4 regions of the Fusobacterium mortiferum ATCC 9817 genome follow, and region 2 is predicted to be linked to each of the others. Evidence: riboswitches for the same ligand, from Rfam matches in the RefSeq annotation. Region 2 holds a riboswitch; each other region holds the start of a gene.

Region 1 (3,262 bases), on a different contig from region 2:
ATAAAAGAGATAATAGGAGCTTGTATCTCTGTTTTTGGGATAGCTCTATTTTTCTTATAATAAATTGGAGGATAAAATGAGATATTTTATGCATAATAAGGAGTTATCTCCTAAATTAGAAAAAAGAATAAAAGATTATTTTAGAAAAATTAGAAAATTAGAATTAGAAGTAAAATTTTTAAATAAGAACTATTATGGAATAATAGATGTAGAAAGTTTTAGATGGTTAAGTAATTTTGATTGCTTTAATTGTCTAACAAATTGTTGTGTACAATTTCCTTATGAGTTTAATAAAAAGGCAAGAGAAGTTATATTAGAAAATTTAAAAGAGTATGACTCCTTAACTAAAGCTATTTCTATAATGAAAGAAGAGGGAATGACAGAGAAAGAGATAAAAAGCTCTATAGAAAATGATGCTATGCTGATACCAAAAGAGTTTGAAAATAGTGTCTTTGATAGATGTACTTGTTCATGTGTGTATATTGATAAGAGTCTTTGTGCAATACATAAAATTTGTATAGATAAAGGGATGAGCTTAGGAGAGATTATTGATACTAAGCCATTATGGTGTTCTTTATATCCTTTAGAATTGATAATTGAAGAAGAAAATTTATATATTTTTGTTCCAACAAGTGGGAATAATTATCTTTCTATGAATGATTGTGATTTTCCATGCATGAATATAGAGAAAGAAAAATCTCCTTATTTTAGAAGAGAAAATCCTATTGGATTTCAATTAGATGAATATAAACCATTTATAGAAAATTATTATAATGTTCTTTCTTATATTTTTGGCGAAAAATTCTGTAAGAGTATATTAGAAAGTTTGAATATAAAAATAAATAAAGATATAGATGAACAGTATATTAAGAAAAAATAAAAAAGTCAAAAAACGATAAAGAAGCCCCTTCGGCCTCAGGACTTCTTTATACGTAGAAATTAAAATGTAATTTAAGGAAATGTCTTATGACAATATTATTATAGCATATAATTTGATATTGTCAATAAATATTTTGTAATTCTAAATATTTTTTATGTAAGATATAAGATTAAATATATTTAAAAGATATAAAAAATATATTGTACAAGAAGTATAAACTAGAGTATACTAATAAAAAAGCAAGATAGAGGTGCAAAGGACAAGAGTAAAAATATCTAGCTTGGCAGGCGTTATGATATTTTGAAAGGGGAATTTGCCGAAATAAAAGAGAGAGCTGAACTCTTTTGTTGGCAGTGTGGAGAATATCTACAATGTTGTCATTGAAAAATTTCAATGGAGAGCTATCTGTGAAAACTATAGAGGGATTGATTTATCTTTTTTGTAATTTATCACAGTTGAGTCAGCTGTGATTTTTTTATTTTGCTAAAATTTTTAGGAGGTATAAAATATGATTAATGCAATTTGGTGTGGACTTATAGTGATAGGAATATTGGTGGGGATATTTACAGGAAATGTACAAGCAGTTACAGATTCGGCTATTGAATCAGCAGGTACAGCTGTAACTTTATCTTTAGAGATGATAGGGGTAATGGCTCTATGGCTTGGACTTATGAAGATAGCTGAAGAGGCAGGAATGGTAAAAGCAATGGGAAATTTAATGAAACCACTTTTAGTAAAATTATTTCCTGAGATACCAGCTGATCACCCGGCTATGGGAAGTATAGTAGCTAATATGGCAGCTAACTTTTTTGGATTAGGAAATGCAGCTACTCCACTTGGAATAAAGGCTATGCAAGAGTTACAACTTTTAAATGATAATAAAGATGAGGCATCAAATTCTATGGTAATGTTTTTAGCTATTAATACTTCATCTGTAACTTTAATTTCATCTAGTACAATAGCATATAGAGTAGCAGCTGGTTCAGCTAATGCTACTGAAATAATAGCTCCAACAATAGTAGCAACAATTATGTCAACAGCTGTAGCTATAATTTCCTGTAAGTTTTTAGAAAAGTTACCTAAATATAAAAGAGAAAAAATAGAAATAAAAAAATAAAAGTAAGAAAAAAGTTAGTTATTGAAATAATAAGAAATTTTTAGTAAAATTTAGGAGGAAGAAATATGTTCGTAAGAATAATGGAAAATATATCACTTTATGCCATACCTTTAATTATATTAGTAATAGTAGGATACGCTTATTTTGTAAAGAAAATAAAAGTTTATGAAGTATTTTGTGAAGGAGCAAAAGAGGGATTTAATACAGCTATTAGAATCATTCCTTTTTTAGTAGCTATGTTAGTGGCAATAGGTATTTTTAGGGCTTCTGGTTGTATAGATATTATGATGAAAATATTAGACCCAGTTTTCTCATTAATAGGAATGCCAGGAGAAGTGTTGCCAATGGCTATACTAAGACCTCTATCTGGAGGAGGAGCTACTGGAGTAATGAATGATTTAATGCTTACATATGGGCCAGATTCTTTAATAGGAAGAATAGCTTCTACTATGATGGGTTCAACAGAAACAACTTTCTATGTTCTTGCAGTATATTTTGGAGCAGTGAGCATAAGAAAAACAAGACATGCAGTAGCAGCTGGGCTATTAGCTGACTTAGCTGGACTTTTAACAGCTGTATGGATTTGTAGAATTATGTTTGCTTAAAAACTATAATTTGGAGAAGAGAATGAAAAAATTAAGAATACTTGTATTAGCTTTGGTTATTTTATCAAGTTGTACTAATAATGAGATAAAAGATACCACTATAAAAACTGAAAATAAAATAAAAGAAGAAGTAAGAACTGAAGAGGTAATAACTCCAAGTGAAATTTTAAAAAGCTTGGAACAAGAGATTGGTGTAAAAGAAGATATTGATGAAAATAGAGAAGAGATAGATGAAACAGCTTCAGAAAAGATTGAAAATACAGTTGAGGAAGATGTAATTAAAGAAAAAATAGAGGAGAAACAACCAGCTCAAAAAGAGGAGAAAAAAAATATCTCTTCAGAAAAAATTGCCTCACTTAAAAGTAAGGGAGAAAAGGCAATAAAAAGCTTTAGTAATCTAGAAATGTTAGAGCATAGTAATATTGGTATAGAGGTAAGAGAGATAGAGAGTGGAGAGATAATAGCTCAGTATAATAAAGGAGTTGCAATAACTCCAGCTTCTATAATGAAGGTAATTACTTCAGCTACTGCTTTAGAAGTTTTAGGGGCTGATACAAGATTAGAAACAAAAGTTGTATATGATGGGAAAATAGATAGTGAAGGTACTCTTACAGGAGATATATATATTATCGGTGGTGGAGACCCAACTTTAGGTTCTGA
Region 2 (3,262 bases):
AAATTACCATTGCTTGAACTATCATTGGTGTTCCTCTGAAAAATTCAATATATGCAGATAATAACCAGTTAACTACTCTTAAAACACCTTTTTTAGCCCCTTTTTCTGGAACAGGAATAGTTCTAATAACTCCTACTATAAGTCCAATAATTGTCCCTAAAATTGTTCCCACTACTGATATCCATAAAGTTACTCCTGCACCACGTAAAAACATTGGCCAGTTGTTCTCTAATATCCTGATTATCCATTCTAAACTCATCTTTATAACTCTCCCTTACTTAACTATTCACTCTATTGTGCTGCTGGTTGATTTTGAATAACTTTATCCATTATCTCTAATCTTTCCTCTTGAGATATTCCTCTTAAAATTTCATTTACTTTATCTTTTAATGGACTATTTTTTGCCAATCCTACTGCTATTGCTGTATCTTCTGGTGAAGTTACAAATCCATCTGTAAACTCTACCATTTTAAAGTTACTATTAGCTGATTGAGCACTTATTGCTTCAGGTCTTTCTGTTACATATCCATCTATTACTCCACTTTCTAATGCTACTCTCATAGCTGGGAAGTTATCCATTGCTGGTTGTTTATTTACATTTGGTATTTGATCTATTACTGTATAATGGAATGTATTTAGTTGCCCTGTGATCTTTGCTCCTGAAAAATCAGCAAGTGTTTTAGCATTTACATAGTCCCCACCATTTTTAACTAACATTACTAAATTTGATTGGTAATAAGTATCTGTAAAATCAATTGTTTCTTTTCTCTCAGCTGTTGGTGACATACCTGCTATTATTGCATCTACTTTACCAGAAACTAAAGCTGGTACCAATCCATCCCATTCTGTTTTTACTACTACTAATTCTTTTCCTAAACCATCAGCTATTCTTTTAGCTATCTCTATGTCATATCCACCTGCATATTCAGATGAACCAGAAATTTTTACTCCACCATTTGCATCTGTTAATTGTGTCCAGTTATATGGTGCATATCCTGCTTCCATTCCTATCTTAAATGTATTTGTTTCTTTACTTTCTTTTGCTCCTCCACATCCTACTAATGCTACTGCTGTTAATGCTGCTAATGCTAATTTTGCTAATCTGTTTCTCATTTTGTCCACTCCTTCTTTAAATTTTAAATATAATTTTTCCCCGACCCCCCTCAAATAAAGAAAGAAGTTTTTATCACTTTTAATAAAAAAAGCACCAACCCAAAATTGGATGGTGCTATCTTAAAAACAAAGTGATTTTAAATATACAAAAAAACATATTTTTTGTACAATGCCCCTCTTACTCCCACTTGAGATAGCACAACTTAATAAACTAGGGAAGTTTATTAAGACAGTCCTATGGCTCTTAACCATAGACCCAGCAAGTAATATTGAGATATATTACAAACTTCGGCAAAAGCTCCTTCTCAATAGTTTCTTCGCTCTCTCTAGCTCCACTAAAGACTGTTAACATTTTGCGCCTCTACCCCACAGAAAGCGTGAGGCAAATATTTAATTGTGTTTTAATAATAATATATTTTTTATACTTTGTCAACCTTTTTTTAATTTTAAACTTTTTTTCAGTTTTTTGAAACTATTTTTCCATTTCTGTTACAAATTTTCTTGTAATTTGTTGTGGTCTAGTAATAGCTCCTCCAACAACTACTGCAAATGCTCCTAATTCTAATGCTCTTTTAGCTTTAGCAGGAGTATCTAAATTTCCTTCTCCTATTACAGGAATAGATACAGCTTTTATTACTTTTTCTAATTCAGTTACTGGATCATTTCCTTTTGTATACTCTGTATAACCTACTAAAGTAGTTCCAACTATATCAAAACCTATTTTCTCAGCAGTTACAGCTTCTTCTACACATGAAATATCAGCCATAAATATTTGATTAGGATATTTAGTTTTTGCTTCTTTCATTAAATCTTCTAAAGTTCTTCCATCTGGTCTTTCTCTTTTAGTTCCATCAATAGCTATTACATCTACTCCCTCCGCTACTAAGGCATCTATCTCTTTCATTGTTGGAGTTATATATACTTGGTTATCTCCATATTGCTCTTTTATAATTCCTATAATTGGAAGATTTACATTTTTCTTTATCTCTTGAATATCTACAACCGTATTTGCTCTAATTCCTGAAGCTCCACCTACAAAAGCTGCATAAGCCATTCTTCCCATAATAAATGAACTATGTAATGGTTCATCTGGAAGTGCTTGACATGAAACTATTAATTTACCTTTTACTTCATTTAGTCTATTCATTGACCTCTCTCCTTAATTTTTATTAAACAATAATTAATCAACTAAAACTTTAAATATTACTTTTCTGACTTTTGCTGGTTTTTCTCCACCTTTTATTAATGCCATATGAGGTTCTCCAGGATAAAGAACTATAAATTTTTTAGAATTTAAATAGAATAAATTTTCTAATTCTCCCTCATATAATTCGTAATCTCCAGCTTCATCATACTCTTTTATTAATTTTACATCAGTATTAGAGATATATCCTATTTTCTCTTCTCCTTCGATAACAACATGAATATCTATATATTTTTTATGGTTTTCTATAAAACCATCTTTTACTTCTTTAGTCATTGGAGAATCTGGTTGATTGAAATAAACGTTGTCACCATCTATAACATTTTTTCCAACTACTCCATTTTTATATTCTCCTGATAGTATATAATCTATTGCTCTATCTAAATTTTTTGATATTCCTTTGTATAACCCTAAATCTTTTATTTCTCCATATATCATAATTTTTTCCTCCTAAATTATTTTTGTTCTCGTGAACATATATATAAAACATACACTTTTTTCTAAGTTTTGTCAATATTTATTTTATTTTTCCTACTTTTTTTAAAAGTAAATATTCTGCACCTAGCATACCTGCATTGTTTCCTAATTCAGCAAATTTTATTTTTAAATTCTTTTTATAATTTTCTCCAACTTTTGAATCTAAACTGCTTAATATTCTATTTAATAGATAGTCTCCTTGTTTTGTAACTCCACCACCAATAACTACTAATGAAGGGTTGAAAATATAAACTATTGTACTAAGTCCATCTGTAAAATAATCGATCCATCTATCTACAACTTCTTTTACATCTTGATTTCCAGATTTTTCAAGTTCAAATATCTCTTTTCCATTTAATTCTTTTCCAGTTTTTTCTTTTACCATTCTAACTAATGCAGTAGCTGAAGCATATCTTTCATAACAACCTTTTTTACCACAAAGGCATTGTTCTCCATCTTTTTCTATTT
Region 3 (3,262 bases), on a different contig from region 2:
TCTCCTCACAAGTCATAAGTCCATCTGCACCTATTCCAAAATGTCTATCACAAACTTTTTTCGCTGTACTACTTAAATCTAAATCTCTATACTCTAGTCCATTGACTAAGATAAAATCATTCCCTGCAGCTTGTAATTTTGAAAATCTCATATTCCCTCCTCTTTACCTATTTTAAATACCTCTAATATTGTAATAAAATTTCTCTGTTTTTCCTATTTCTCAAATTCTTTATTTTTTTGTTCATACTTTTTCAGAAAAAAACTATTTTTTTCAAGAGTTTTACTAAAAATACTATTCATTTTTGAAGAACTATAGCTCTATAGCCAAATCATTTCTTATTAAGTCTTCAAAACTCTCTCTTCTAATAGCTAAAGAGGCTTTTCCATTTTTTACAAATACCACTGCTGGTCTTGCTAATTTATTATAGTTGCTAGACATAGAGTAACCATAAGCTCCTGTAGTAGAAACTAATAGTAAATCTCCCTTTTCTCCCTTTGGTAAACTCTTTCCTTTTATAATTAAATCTCCAGACTCACAACATTTTCCAGCTACAGTTACCACTTCCCTCTCTTTTTCATCTAGTCTATTAGCTATAACTGCTTCATATTCAGCTTGATAAAGAGCAGGTCTTATATTATCTGTCATTCCTCCATCTATAAACATATATTTTACTCCACCATAAGTTTGTTTTATTCCCCCAACTGTATAAAGAGTACTTCCTGCATTTCCTACTATACTTCTTCCTGGTTCAATAGATACCTTCTCTATCTCTAATTTATGCTCATCTAAACTTTTCTCTATATGTTCTATCATACTTCTCATAAATTTCTCAATATCTACTTCTACATCATTTTCTGTATAGTATACTCCAAAACCTCCACCAAGATTTATCTCTGGAATTTTTATTCCTAAAGTATCAGCTATCTTTTTTGTTTCTACTACCATTGTTTCTATTCCTTCATGGAATGCTTTTGTATCAAAAATTTGAGAACCAATATGACAATGAAATCCTAAAAACTCTATATTTTTATCTTTTACAATTTTTTCTACTATTCCTACTAATTTCTCATCAAAAATTGATTCTCCAAATTTAGATGAATGTTTAGATGTTTTTATATACTCATGAGTATGAGCATCTATTCCAATATTTATTCTAAGCATAGCTTTTATTTTTTTATTTTTTTGAGCACACACATATGATAAATTTTCTATCTCTGTTTCATTATCTATGATTATACTCCCTATCCCATAGTCTACACACATCTCTAACTCTTCTAAAGTCTTATTATTTCCATGCATATGTACTCTTTTCATATCAAGTCCACTTACTTTTATTGTATATAGCTCTCCTCCTGATACTGCATCTATATCCATATCATATTTCTCTACTAATTGACACATAGCTTTTGCTAAAAATGCCTTTGACGCATAGACTATCTGTGTTTGAAATTTATCACTTTTAAAGTTTTCTTTATATTTTCTCATATTACTTTCTATTAGCTCTTGGTCCATTATATAAAGTGGTGTCCCATATTTTTGAGCTAACTCAGTAACCTTTACTCCCCCTATTGATAATACTCCCTGCTCATCTTTCATCGTTCCAAAAAATCTCATCTTTCTCCTCCACTTGTTCTATTTTCATTCTGTTATTTAATAATTTTTTAATAAAAAAAGATAGCTCCAAGTAAAATAGTTTTAATATCTCTCAATATTTTCTACTATTTACTCCTTGCTATCTTTTAACTTTTTTAATAAATTTTAAAATTTACAATATAAACTTAAGTACATTCTATAATTTTACTAATAGTTTTAGATAGCTCTCCATTGAAATATCAATGACAGTAAAACAGATATTATCTGAGTTACCAATAAAAATCCTTTGACTTTGATTTTTATTTCGGCAATCTCCCCTTTCATATCTCTTCATAGTTTGTCAAACTCTGAGATATTACTCTTGTCAATTGCACCTCTACCATTTTTCGTTATTATATAACATATGTTATTACAAGTAAAATATATTTTATATATACTTTTCTATTTTTTATAAATACTAATTACTCTTCCTAAGCTTTCACTCATATACTCTATATTTTCTTTACCATTAGCTATGGCATTCTCCAAGCTCTCTACCCTAGGAAGAATTGGAAGTATTGCTGTAAATCCATAATCATATAATACATCTATATCCTTCCCTATATTTCCAGCAAAAGCAATTACTGGAATATTATATTTTTGAGCCGTTTTAGCTACACCATATGGAGTTTTTCCAAATCTAGTCTGACCATCTATACTTCCCTCTCCTGTAATAATTAAATCTGCTCCTTGAAGTTTTTCTTCCAATTTACTATATTCTACAACTATATCTACACCTTTTTTTAGTTCTGCTGATAAAAATGCCATAAGCCCAGCTCCTAATCCACCAGCTGCTCCAGCTCCTGGAATATTTTCTACATCTTTTCCTATATCTCTTCTTATTATCTTTGCATAGTGTTTTAAATTTTTATCTAGTAACTCTCTTTGTTCCTCATTAGCTCCCTTTTGTTTTCCAAAAATATGAGAAGCTCCTGTTGGTCCAGTAAGAGGATTTTGTACATCACAAGCTACTATTATTTTTACATCTTTTAACCTATTATCTAAATTAGAGATATCTATCCTATCTAATTTTGATAGCTCTCCACCACCAAAACCTATTTCATTTCCATCTTTATCTAAAAGTTTTCCTCCCAATGCTTGTACCATTCCAGCACCACCATCATTAGTTGCACTTCCTCCTATTCCTATAAGAATAGTCTCTACATTTTTACTTAAAGCTGCCTTTATCAACTCTCCTGTTCCATAAGTTGTGGTTATTGTAGCATCTCTTTTTTCTTTTGGTACAAGCTCTAATCCACTGGCTGCTGCCATCTCAAGTATCGCTGTTTTTCCATCTCCAAGTATTCCAAATCTTGCATCTCTTTTCTCTCCTAATGGTCCCATTACCTCAACAGTATAAAATTTTCCATTTGTAGCATCTACTAATGATTGAGTTGTACCCTCTCCTCCATCAGCCATAGGTACATGGATACACTCTAAATTAGATATTACTTTTTTAAACCCTTTCTCTATTGCTATACAAGTTTCCTTTGCTGTCATACTCTCTTTAAATGAATCTGGTGCTAATACTATCTTCATCTTCTAACTCCTTTTTAAAATAACATTCCATAGATTATTGTTGATACAAATGTTAAAATCAATCCTATTAACGATTCAAATGGTATTAAC
Region 4 (3,262 bases), on a different contig from region 2:
ATTCTAAATATATTAGTAAAATCATATGTCGGAATAGGAGTTAATGGAGTTTTAATTTTTTTGGGAATTATAGCTCTGATAAAGGGATTTAAGTTGGGAGAGATAGTGGAGAATGGGTATTTAAGTGGTAAAAAATCTCTTTTGGTAATAAAGATATTTTTATTAGTGGGTGGGATTTCATCTATTTGGATAATGTCAGGAACAATTCCCACAGTTGTATATCAGGGTATAAGATTGATGAATCCCAATTATTTTTATCTATCATCATTTTTGATTACTTCAGTTGTAGCCTTTCTTCTAGGAAGTGCCTTTGGAACATCAGGTACAGTTGGGATAGCTATGATAGCTATTGGAAAAGGTTTGGGAGCTGATTTATCAATAGTAGGTGGAACTGTAATATCTGGAGCTTATTTTGGGGATAGATGTTCTCCAGTATCATCTAGTGCCAATTTAGTTGCTACTCTTACAAAGACTAATTTATATATCAATATAAAAAATATGCTAAAGACAGGAGCAATTCCCTTTGTATTGAGTGGAATACTATATGTACTTTGTAATAGTGGAAGTAATGAGATAGTAAAAAATATAGCTATGTTAGATTTATTAGAGAAAAATTTTAATCTTACATATTTAAATTTTCTACCAATAGTAATTATTTTAGTTCTAACACTTTTGAAAGTAAATGTGAAAATCTCTTTGATACTTAGTATAGTTATGGCTATGATACTTAGCTATTTTATACAAGGGAGGGAAATAGTAGATATAGTAAGAACTCTCTTTTTAGGATTTTTTCTTGAAAGGGATAATCCTCTTTACCCTATATTAAAAGGTGGAGGGATTCTTTCTATGTGGAAAACTGCTATAATAATTTTTATCTCTTGCTGTCTTTCAGGTTTGATTCAGATGCTGAAGATTTTTTCAAAAATTGAGGAGATAATTTTAAAAAGTAAAAGTGAGTTTTCTCTTTTTATATGGACAGTTATAGTAAGTATAATAGCTGGAATGTTAGGTTGTAATCAATCTATTGCTGTGGTAATGACAATAGATATTATGAAAAAAATTTATGAAATTAAAAAAATATCTAGAGAAAAATTTGCTATTGATATTGAAAATAGTGCCATTGTCCTAGCTGCTGGTATTCCTTGGAACTTAGCTAGCCTATTTCCTGCTACTGTGATGGAGTTACCTAGCTTAAAATATTTAGCTTACTCCTATTTCATTTTTTTAGTTCCAATAGTGAGAATTATAGAGAAAAAAATATATAAAAAATAAGAATGAAATATATATCATTAATAATATATATTTTACATTAATAAAATAATTAGTTATAATCATTTTTGTAAATAAAATATAAAAATAGAGGCGCAACTGACAAGAGTAATATTACTTAGTTTGACAAACAGTGAGGTAATATAAAAGGGGAAGTTGCCGAAATGAAAAAGAGGTCAGGCTTTTTTGTTGGTAATTCAGAGAATATCTGTCTTACTGTCATTGAGAAATCAATGGAGTGCTATTTGTGATTGTAACTTATAAAATATATTTTATGATATTTTATCACAGTTTAGTATTCTAAACTGTGATTTTTTTATTTTAAAAAACAGGAGGACATATGTTTGAAGTAATTAAATTAATGCCAGTTGTTATACTAGCAGGACTTATGATAGGAGGATTTGATGCACTAATAGCAGCACCTATTGCTACAGTAGCAGCAGCATTAGCAGCAGTAATAACAGAAAAAAGAAAATTTAATGAAATTTTAGATGCAGCACTTTCAAATGTAAGGGAGATAGTGATAGCTCTATTTATTTTGATGATGGCATATGCTATGGCAGAAGTATTTATGTCAACAGGAGTAGGAGCAGCTATAATCAATCTAGCTTTGAAAATAGGGATAACAGGGAGAACAATAGCAATAGTAGGAGCAATTGTAACTTCAGTTCTTTCAATAGCCACAGGGACAAGTTGGGGAACATTTGCAGCTTGTACTCCGATATTTTTATGGCTTAATTATATAGTAGGTGGGAATATTTTCTTAACTTTAGGGGCAATAGCTGGAGGAGCTTGTTTTGGAGATAATATAGGACTTATCTCTGATACTACAATAGTCAGCTCTGGAATACAGGGAGTAGAGGTGATAAAAAGAGTAAGACACCAAGGGGTATGGTCTGGTTTAGTTTTACTATTAGGAATCATAGCTTTTGGAGTAGCAGGTTTTACTTTTGACTTACCTAATATAACTGGAAATGGAGCAGAGGCAATAGCTAAAATACCAGCAGATGTGTGGACAAAATTAGCTGCAGAAAGGGAGTCAGCAGTAACACTGCTTAACCAAGTAAAACAAGGTGTTCCTGTATATATGATTCTTCCTTTAGTGCTTGTTTTAGGAGCAGCTTTTAGAGGTTATCAAACTTTTATCTGTCTTTTTATAGGAATAATATCTTCATATGTTTTAGGAAAGATAGCAGGAACAGTTGTAGATACAAGAGATTTTTTAGAAAATCTGATAATGTCTGGATTTTCTGGGGCAGGGTCTTGGGTAATAGTAATGATGATGTGGGTATCTGCTTTTGGTGGAATAATGAAATCAATAGATGCTTTTAGACCTCTATCTACTCTACTTATAAAAATTTCTAAAAATGTTAGACAGCTTATGTTTTGGAATGGAGTTTTATCAATAGTAGGAAATATGACTTTAGCAGATGAGATGGCTCAAATAGTTACTGTTGGACCTATTATTAGAAACCTTGTAGAAAAAAATGTAGAGGGAAGTCCAGAAGATATGGAAAAATTAAAATTGAGAAATGCTACATTTAGTGATGCTATGGGAGTTTTTGGTTCGCAACTTATACCTTGGCACGTATATATAGGTTTTTATATAGGAATAGCTTCAACAGTTTACCCACTGTATGACTTCAAAGCTTTAGATATAATAAAATATAATTTTATTGCCTATATAGCAGTAATAAGTATGTTATTTTTAACAATAACAGGTTTAGATAGAATGATTCCAAATTTTGGATTACCAAGTGAACCAAAGGTAAAATTAAAAAAGTTTTAAGAATATTTTGTAATTACTAAGTCATTATTATTTTAAAAAGAAAACTAAGAATTGCTCCATATTTCAAGAAGTTGATTAACTATGAGCTTATCTCACTAAAAATGCAAGGGTTAAGTCTTCGACTTATTGCATTTTTTAGTGTTCGATTTCGCTGAGTTAATCTAACTTCTCTTCATAAATTACGCAATTCTTTGAATTTTCTTT

What was found. A riboswitch is a leader RNA that binds a small molecule or an ion and turns the genes downstream of it on or off. The one in region 2 is predicted to bind lysine.
Region 1: another riboswitch for lysine. It lies ahead of FMAG_RS05365 (nucleoside recognition domain-containing protein); the one in region 2 lies ahead of FMAG_RS06300 (transporter substrate-binding domain-containing protein).
Region 3: another riboswitch for lysine. It lies ahead of lysA (diaminopimelate decarboxylase); the one in region 2 lies ahead of FMAG_RS06300 (transporter substrate-binding domain-containing protein).
Region 4: another riboswitch for lysine. It lies ahead of FMAG_RS10645 (Na+/H+ antiporter NhaC family protein); the one in region 2 lies ahead of FMAG_RS06300 (transporter substrate-binding domain-containing protein).

What each region holds. Positions count from the first base shown of each region.
Region 1 is NZ_GL987988.1:915,024-918,285, forward strand. Features, by position in the region: gene FMAG_RS05355 (DMT family transporter) at 1-60, shown strand, start outside; gene FMAG_RS05360 (hypothetical protein) at 77-880, shown strand; lysine riboswitch at 1,118-1,292, shown strand; gene FMAG_RS05365 (nucleoside recognition domain-containing protein) at 1,389-1,997, shown strand; gene FMAG_RS05370 (spore maturation protein) at 2,063-2,602, shown strand; gene dacB (D-alanyl-D-alanine carboxypeptidase/D-alanyl-D-alanine endopeptidase) at 2,625-3,262, shown strand, end outside.
Region 2 is NZ_GL987989.1:27,175-30,436, reverse strand. Features, by position in the region: gene FMAG_RS06305 (amino acid ABC transporter permease) at 1-259, opposite strand, end outside; gene FMAG_RS06300 (transporter substrate-binding domain-containing protein) at 292-1,113, opposite strand; lysine riboswitch at 1,300-1,485, opposite strand; gene FMAG_RS06295 (N-acetylmannosamine-6-phosphate 2-epimerase) at 1,586-2,260, opposite strand; gene FMAG_RS06290 (YhcH/YjgK/YiaL family protein) at 2,294-2,755, opposite strand; gene FMAG_RS06285 (ROK family protein) at 2,835-3,262, opposite strand, start outside.
Region 3 is NZ_GL987994.1:178,538-181,799, reverse strand. Features, by position in the region: gene dapF (diaminopimelate epimerase) at 1-151, opposite strand, end outside; gene lysA (diaminopimelate decarboxylase) at 311-1,615, opposite strand; lysine riboswitch at 1,808-1,981, opposite strand; gene FMAG_RS10525 (glycerate kinase family protein) at 2,036-3,172, opposite strand; gene FMAG_RS10520 (GntP family permease) at 3,187-3,262, opposite strand, start outside.
Region 4 is NZ_GL987994.1:202,261-205,522, forward strand. Features, by position in the region: gene FMAG_RS10640 (Na+/H+ antiporter NhaC family protein) at 1-1,272, shown strand, start outside; lysine riboswitch at 1,350-1,521, shown strand; gene FMAG_RS10645 (Na+/H+ antiporter NhaC family protein) at 1,610-3,058, shown strand.